DNA from 2 places in the Streptomyces sp. NBC_00996 genome. Region 1 is predicted to be linked to the other one. Evidence: riboswitches for the same ligand, from Rfam matches in the RefSeq annotation. Region 1 holds a riboswitch; the other holds the start of a gene.
What was found. A riboswitch is a leader RNA that binds a small molecule or an ion and turns the genes downstream of it on or off. The one in region 1 is predicted to bind thiamine pyrophosphate.

Region 1 (4,098 bases):
GGGCAACCCCGCGGTCGAGGAGTGGGCCGACTTCCGGGAGACCGGGCACGCGCACGCGATCGGCCAGTGCCTGCTGTCCCAGTTGGACGAGAAGGCCCGCCGGGACCACCTCGACCGCTACCCGGTGCAGTCGATCACTCCGTACACGGTGCGTGACAATGACAGCCTGCTGCGACGCCTGGATCGGACGGGACGGATGGAGCCCGTCATCGAGCGCCAGGAATACGCGCTGGGCACCGTCTGCGCCGCGATCCCCATCACGGCAGGCTCAACTGCGGGGACGATGGCCATTTCTCTGCCTTCTCATCAGGCCGGGCGACTGCTGCCCGCCGCACGCCAATTGCAGAGCGAAATCGGCAAGTTGCTAGGGACACTCGCGATCTCTATCAGTATCTGAAAACTCACTCCTTGTGATCACTCGTGCACGTTGAGCAAGATTCCAGCAGTGTCAGGGGGACGATTCCTGGCCAGTCGACGGCAAACGACGGGGTAGGCGATGCGCGAGTCGGTACAGGCAGAGGTCATGATGAACTTCCTCGTGTCGGAGGAGTTGTCCTTCCGTATTCCGGTGGAGCTCCGATACGAGACCTGTGATCCGTACGCGGTGCGGCTGACCTTCCATTTGCCCGGAGACGCTCCTGTGACCTGGGCATTCGGGCGGGAGTTGCTGGTCGACGGCGTGGGCCGGCCATGCGGTGACGGCGATGTGCACATCGCGCCCGCAGACCCGGAGGCGTTCGGCGAGGTGCTGATCCGGCTTCAGGTGGGCGGCGACCACGCGCTGTTCCGGTCCGGCGCGGCGCCGCTCGTGGCATTTCTCGACCGTACGGACAAGCTGGTGCCGCTGGGGCAGGAGCGTTCCCTGGCCGACTTCGACACGCACCTCGACGAGGCGCTGGACCGTATTCTGGCGGAGGAGCAGAGCGCGGGCTGACGCACCGCCACCCTCCCAGTGGAGTAACGCTTCCTCACAAGGGGCGCGGCGCCGGATGCTCTCAGCGCTTGCGGCGACGGCCCTTCCCACTGCGTACCGGCGTCCTGGCTCCCGCGGGCTCCACAGGTCCGGCCTCGGTGTCCGTGCGGTCCGCGGATACCACCAGCGCGGCCAGCGCCGTGGTCACCGGCACCGAGGCGACCAGGCCGATCGAGCCGATCAGGGTGCGCACGATCTCCTCGGCGACCAGCTCGCTGTTGGCGACCGCGCCCACGCTGCTCTGCGCGATCGAGAAGAGCAGCAGCAGCGGCAGCGCGGCGCCCGCGTACGCCAGGACAAGGGTGTTGACGACCGATGCGATGTGGTCGCGGCCGATGCGGATGCCCGCGCGGTACAGGCCACGCCAGCCCATCGTCGGATTCGCCTCGTGCAGCTCCCAGACCGCGGACGTCTGCGTCACCGTCACATCGTCGAGCACACCGAGCGAACCGATGATGACACCCGCCAGCAGCAGACCGCTCATGTCGATGGACGGATACAAGCCGTGGATCAGGCCGGTGTTGTCGTCGGTGTTTCCGGTCAGCGCCGCCCAGCCGATGAAGACGGAGCCGAGCACGCCGATCAGTACCAGCGAGAGCAGTGTGCCGATGACGGCCACCGACGTGCGGGCCGAGAGGCCGTGGCACATGTAGAGCGCGATCAGCATGATGGCGCTGGCCCCGACGACCGCCACGATCAGCGGGTCCGAGCCGTGCAGGATCGCCGGCAGGATGAAGAAATTCAGGATCAGGAAGCTGATGGCCAGCGCGATGAGCGCCATGACGCCGCGCATCCGGCCCACCACCACGACGACCAGCGCGAAGATCCCCGCGAGCAGCGCCAGGGGGAACTTCCGGTTCACGTCGGTGACCGAGTACTGCAAGTCCTTGGGCGCGGAGGGCTCGTACGCGACCACGACCTTCTCGCCCTGGTGCAACTGCCGTGACTGGTCCGGCTGGACGATCTCGGTGAACGTACGGCCCTTGTCCTTGCCGGTGTCGATCCGAATCGTCGCCTTCTTGCAGTCACCCGTCGCCTGCTGCTGCGCGGAGGAGCCCTCAGCGGTGGACGTGTCACCGGTCGGGGTCTCCCCCGAGGCGTTCACGGACTTGCAGTCCACCTTGTCGACCTTGGCGACCGTCGCCTGCTGGGTCTGCCGGTCGAAGCCGACGCCGGTGCGCTCGTGGGACGGTGCGCCGCCGGGCCAGAGCACCACGAGCCCCACGACGACCGCCGTCGCGAAGGGGATCAGTACCGCGGCGATGACCTTGCGCAGGTGCTTGGAGACGGGCGTTGCAGGGCCGTGGCTGTGACTGTGCGAGTGGCCGTGCGCGCCGCCAGGACCGTGGCTGTCGCCGGGGCTCGGGCCATGGCCGCCACCGCCCGGTCCATGTCCGCGGCCGTCGCCGGAACCGTGTCCATGGCCGTCACCGGAGCCGGACCCGCGAGGCGGATCGGACGGTGGGAACGGAGGCTGCTGCATTGTGGTCACCGCCCGATCATCGCAAGAACGAAGGGGGCCCTCTGTTCAGCGCGCCAGATATGACGCTAGCGTGGAGGCACCTTTGCACACGCGGGAGCTCGGAGCACCGGGCTGAGAGGGCGCTGACCTTCGTCTCGGCGATGTTTCACATGAAACATCGACAGACGGAAGCCGCTGCGTCGACCGCCGAACCTGTTACCGGGTAATGCCGGCGTAGGGAGTAGGTCTCATGACCAACAAGGACGTACGCACGCCTGCCTCCAGCCAGACGGATGGGGCGCTTGCTCCGGCCGAGAACGGTGGGGCATCCGCCCCGGCCGAGAACGGCGAGGCCGGGAAGTCCATTGGCTGGCACAAGGCGTATGTCGGCGGCTCACGCCCTGATCTACGAGTGCCGGTCCGCCAGGTGCACCTCACAAACGGGCAGTCCGTCACGCTGTACGACACCTCCGGCCCGTACACCGATCCGACCGTCGACACCGACGTACGCAGGGGTCTGACGCCGCTGCGCGAGAACTGGATCATCGCCCGCGGCGACACCGAGGAGTACGCGGGCCGTCCGGTCCGCCCCGAGGACGACGGGGTCAAGCACACGTCGCCGCGCGGGGGGCTGCGCAACCTCGACGCGGTCTTCCCGGGGCGGCCGCGCCAGCCGCGCCGGGGCCGCCCCGGACAGGCGGTGACGCAACTTGCGTACGCCCGCCACGGTGAGATCACGCCCGAGATGGAGTTCGTGGCGGTCCGCGAGAACATCGACCCCGAGGTCGTACGCGAGGAGATCGCCGCGGGTCGCGCGGTGCTGCCCGCGAACGTCAACCACCCGGAGATCGAGCCGATGATCATCGGCAAGCGGTTCCTGGTGAAGGTCAACGCCAACATCGGCAACTCGGCCGTGACGTCCTCCATCGAGGAGGAGGTCGAGAAGATGACCTGGGCGACCCGCTGGGGCGCCGACACGGTCATGGACCTGTCCACCGGCCGCAACATCCACACCACCCGCGAGTGGGTGCTGCGCAACTCCCCCGTCCCCATCGGCACGGTGCCGCTCTATCAGGCGCTGGAGAAGGTCGACGGCCGCGCCGAGGAACTGACCTGGGAGATCTACAAGGACACGGTCATCGAGCAGGCTGAGCAGGGCGTGGACTACATGACGGTCCACGCGGGCGTGCGCCTGCCGTATGTGCCCCTCACCGCGAACCGCAAGACAGGCATCGTCTCGCGCGGCGGCTCGATCATGGCGGCCTGGTGCCTGGCGCACCACAAGGAGTCGTTCCTGTACGAGAACTTCGAGGAGCTCTGCGAGATCCTCGCGGCGTACGACGTCACGTACTCACTCGGCGACGGCCTGCGGCCCGGCTCCATCGCGGACGCCAACGACGCTGCGCAGTTCGCGGAGTTGAGGACGCTCGGGGAACTCAACACGATCGCCAAGCGTTTCAACGTACAGACCATGATCGAAGGGCCGGGACATGTCCCGATGCACAAGATCAAGGAGAACATCGACCTTCAGCAGGAGATCTGTGATGAAGCTCCGTTCTATACGCTCGGCCCGCTGACGACGGACGTCGCGCCGGCGTACGACCACATCACCTCCGGCATCGGTGCCGCGATGATCGCCTGGTGGGGCACGGCCATGCTCTGC
Region 2 (4,098 bases), 2.4 Mb from region 1:
GATCACGAACTGTTCGCGATCTTCGAAGGGGTGCGGCTTGCCGTCCACCGCCGTGCCGCGACGGGCACCGCGTGTGCCGGCGGCCGTCTCGCACCCTCCTGGCTTCATCGGGGCTCTAACCCGCGCGTATGCCGTCACGAGGCGGGATGGGTCGGGCCGTCTGTGGGCCGCCGGAGGAAAGCCGAGGACGACCGGGTACGACCGATGACGATCACCGCACGTCTCGGGCCCCAGGTCACCCAAATCGATCTGCGACACTGGTACGGCCATGCCTAAGCCCGGAGAACTCACTTTCGTCGCCCCGCGCGGAGCCCAGAAGCCGCCGCGGCACCTTGCCGATCTCACGCCCGCCGAGCGCAAAGAGGCGGTTGCCGCGATCGGTGAGAAGCCGTTTCGTGCCAAGCAGCTCTCGCAGCACTACTTCGCGCGGTACGCGCACGACCCCGCGGAGTGGACGGACATCCCGGCTGCCTCGCGCGGCAAGCTCCAGGAGGCGTTGCTCCCCGAGCTGATGACGGTCGTGCGGCATCTGTCCACCGATCAGGACACCACCCGCAAGACCCTGTGGCGGCTCTTCGACGGCACGCTGGTCGAATCCGTGCTGATGCGCTACCCGGACCGGGTGACCATGTGCATCAGCTCGCAGGCCGGCTGCGGGATGAACTGTCCGTTCTGCGCCACCGGGCAGGCCGGTCTCGACCGGAACCTGTCGACCGGTGAGATCGTGCACCAGATCGTGGACGGGATGCGCGCCCTCAGGGACGGCGAGATCCCGGGCGGTCCGGCGCGGCTGAGCAACATCGTCTTCATGGGCATGGGCGAGCCGCTCGCCAACTACAAGCGAGTGGTCGGGGCGATCCGGGCGCTCACCGACCCCGAGCCCGACGGGCTCGGGCTGTCGCAGCGCGGAATCACCGTGTCCACCGTGGGGCTCGTCCCCGCGATCCACCGGTTCTCCGACGAGGGCTTCAAGTGCCGCCTCGCCATCTCGCTGCACGCGCCGGACGACGAACTGCGCGACACCCTCGTACCGGTCAATACGCGGTGGAAGGTGCGGGAAGTTCTCGACGCCGGCTGGGAGTACGCGGCCAGGTCCGGACGTCGGCTGTCCATCGAGTACGCCCTCATCCGGGACATCAACGACCAGGCGTGGCGCGGTGACCGGCTCGGGCGGCTGCTCAAGGGCAAGCCGGTGCACGTCAATCTCATCCCGTTGAACCCGACCCCCGGCTCGAAGTGGACCGCCTCGCGGCCCGAGGACGAGAAGGCGTTCGTGGAGGCGATCGCGGCCCACGGGGTGCCGGTGACCATCCGGGACACCCGGGGCCAGGAGATCGACGGGGCGTGCGGTCAGCTCGCTGCCACCGAGCGGTAACCTGTCCTGCGTACGTACATCTTCATATTCCGACAGGGGAGCGCCACAGCGCTGAGAGTGCGGGAGAGACCGCAGACCCTCTGAACCTTGCCCAGGTCATTCTGGGTAGGAAGTTCGGTCACCACTCAAGCTGTTGCGCCCTGCCCGGGAACTGTCAGAGGTTCCGGGCAGGGCCGCGTCTCTTCCTGGTCAGCCAGGAGGAAATCAGTGAGCAACACCAAGAAGTTCGCGTCCGTGGCCGTCGGCCTGGGCCTGGTCACGCTGCCCGTGCTGACGGCGTGCGGGTCCACCGACAGCGGTGGCTCCGCGGACTCCAAGGCCGTGACGCTCGTCAGCCACGACTCGTGGGCCGTGTCCAAGAGCGTGCTGAAGGACTTCGAGAAGCAGTCCGGGTACAAGGTCAAGGTCCTGAAGGACGGCGACGCCGGGCAGGCCGTCAACAAGGCGATCCTCACCAAGGACAACCCCCAGGGCGACGTCTTCTTCGGCGTCGACAACACCCTGCTGTCCCGCGCGCTCGACAACGGGCTCTTCCAGTCGTACGAGGCCAAGGGCTCGGACCTGGTCCTCCCGGAGTACCGGGTCGACCAGGGCAAGCACCGGGTCACGCCCATCGACTCCGGCGACATCTGTGTCAACTACGACAAGGCCTACTTCAGCGAGCACAAGCTGACGCCGCCGCAGTCCTTCGACGACCTGATCAAGCCCGAGTACAAGAACCTCCTCGTCACCGAGAACGCCTCCACGTCCTCGCCCGGCCTCGGCTTCCTGCTCGGGACCGCCGCGAAGTACGGCGATGGGGGAGGCTGGCAGGACTACTGGAAGAAGCTCAAGGCCAACGGCGTCAAGGTCGTCGACGGCTGGGAGCAGGCGTACAACGACGAGTTCTCCGGATCCGCCGGCGGCAAGAAGGCCAAGGCCGACCGCCCGCTGGTCGTCTCGTACGCCTCCTCGCCGCCCGCCGAGGTCATCTACGCCGACCCGAAGCCGACGACCGCGCCGACCGGCGTCGCGAACGGCACCTGCTTCCGGCAGGTCGAGTACGCGGGGCTGCTGAGCAACGCGAAGAACACCAAGGGCGGCAAGGCGCTCCTCGACTTCCTGCTCACCAAGGAGTTCCAGGACGACATGCCGCTCAACATGTTCGTCTACCCGGTACGGGAGGCCGCTCAGGTGCCACCGGAGTTCACGAAGTTCGGCCCGCAGGCCAAGGACCCCGAGACCATGACCCCCGCCAAGATCGCCGACAACCGTGACCAGTGGGTCAAGTCGTGGACCTCGCTCGTACTGAAGTAGCTCCGCCGAAGGCCCGGAAGGGGAGTGCGGCGCGGCTGGGGCTCATGGCCCTGCCCGTCGCGTTCTTCGCCGTCTTCTTCGCCTACCCCGTCGCCGCGATCGTGGCCCGCGGTCTGAAGGTCGACGGGGCCTGGCAGTTGGGGCGGATCGGCGATGTGCTCGCGCAGTCGGACATCCGGCACGTGCTGTGGTTCACCACGTGGCAGGCGCTCGCCTCGACAGTGCTCACGCTGCTGATCGCGATCCCCGGCGCGTATGTGTTCGCGCGCTTCGATTTCAGGGGCAAGCAGGTCCTGCGGGCGGTCGTGACCGTGCCCTTCGTGCTGCCCACCGTCGTTGTCGGTACGGCCTTCCTGGCTCTTGTCGGCCGCGGCGGGCTCCTGGACGAGCTGTGGGGCGTACGGCTCGACACCACCGTCTGGGCGATCCTGCTCGCGCATGTCTTCTTCAACTACGCGGTCGTCGTACGGACGGTCGGTGGGCTCTGGTCGCAACTCGACCCGCGCCAGGAGGAGGCCGCGCGGATGCTCGGCGCCTCCCGGTTCGCGGCCTGGCGCAAGGTGACGCTGCCGGCCCTGAGTCCGGCCGTGGCCGCCGCGGCGCTCATGGTCTTCCTCTTCACTTTCACCTCCTTCGGTGTGGTGCAGATCCTCGGCGGGCCCACCTTCTCGACGCTCGAAGTCGAGATCTACCGGCAGACCTCGGAGATCTTCGACTTGGCGACGGCGGCGGTGCTGACGATGATCCAGTTCATGGCCGTGGGCGCGATCCTCGTCGTGCACGCCCGGACCGTACGCCGTCGGGAGACCGCGCTGCGTCTGGTGGCCCCGGAGGCGACCGCGCGCCGGCCGCGCGGGGCCGCGCAATGGGCGCTGCTGGCGGGGGTGCTGGCGAGCATCGTCGTCCTCCTCGTGCTGCCGCTCGGCGTGCTGGTCCAGCGCTCCCTCGACACCCCCGGCGGCTACGGGTTCGCGTACTACAAGGCGCTGACCTCCGCCGACGGCGGCATCTTCCTCGTCGCGCCGATCGAAGCCATCGGCAACTCGCTGGAGTACGCGCTCGCCGCAACCGCCATCGCCGTGGCGATCGGGGGGCTGGCGGCAGCGGCCCTGACGCGCCGCAACACCGGCCGTCTCGTGCGGGGCTTCGACGCCCTGCTGATGCTGCCGCTCGGCGTCTCCGCGGTGACCGTCGGCTTCGGGTTCCTGATCGCACTGGACAAGCCACCGCTGGATCTACGAGCGTCCTGGATCCTGGTGCCGCTCGCGCAGGCGCTGGTGGGCGTCCCCTTCGTCGTACGGACGATGCTGCCCGTGCTGCGGGCGGTGGACGGGCGGCTGCGGGAGGCGGCGGCCGTGCTCGGGGCGTCGCCGTGGCGGGTGTGGCGCGAGGTCGACCTGCCGATGGTGCGGCGGGCGCTGCTGATC

Region 2: it holds a riboswitch for thiamine pyrophosphate, as region 1 does, so the genes downstream of both, OG390_RS36745 (thiamine ABC transporter substrate binding subunit) here and thiC (phosphomethylpyrimidine synthase ThiC) in region 1, are expected to answer to the same signal.

The regions. Positions count from the first base shown of each region.
Region 1 is NZ_CP108723.1:5,436,219-5,440,316, reverse strand. It holds gene OG390_RS25635 (IclR family transcriptional regulator) at 1-397, shown strand, start outside; gene OG390_RS25630 (SsgA family sporulation/cell division regulator) at 497-934, shown strand; gene OG390_RS25625 (YibE/F family protein) at 996-2,465, opposite strand; TPP riboswitch at 2,537-2,693, shown strand; gene thiC (phosphomethylpyrimidine synthase ThiC) at 2,686-4,098, shown strand, end outside.
Region 2 is NZ_CP108723.1:7,836,733-7,840,830, forward strand. It holds gene rlmN (23S rRNA (adenine(2503)-C(2))-methyltransferase RlmN) at 269-1,375, shown strand; TPP riboswitch at 1,400-1,505, shown strand; gene OG390_RS36745 (thiamine ABC transporter substrate binding subunit) at 1,583-2,671, shown strand; gene OG390_RS36750 (ABC transporter permease) at 2,647-4,098, shown strand, end outside.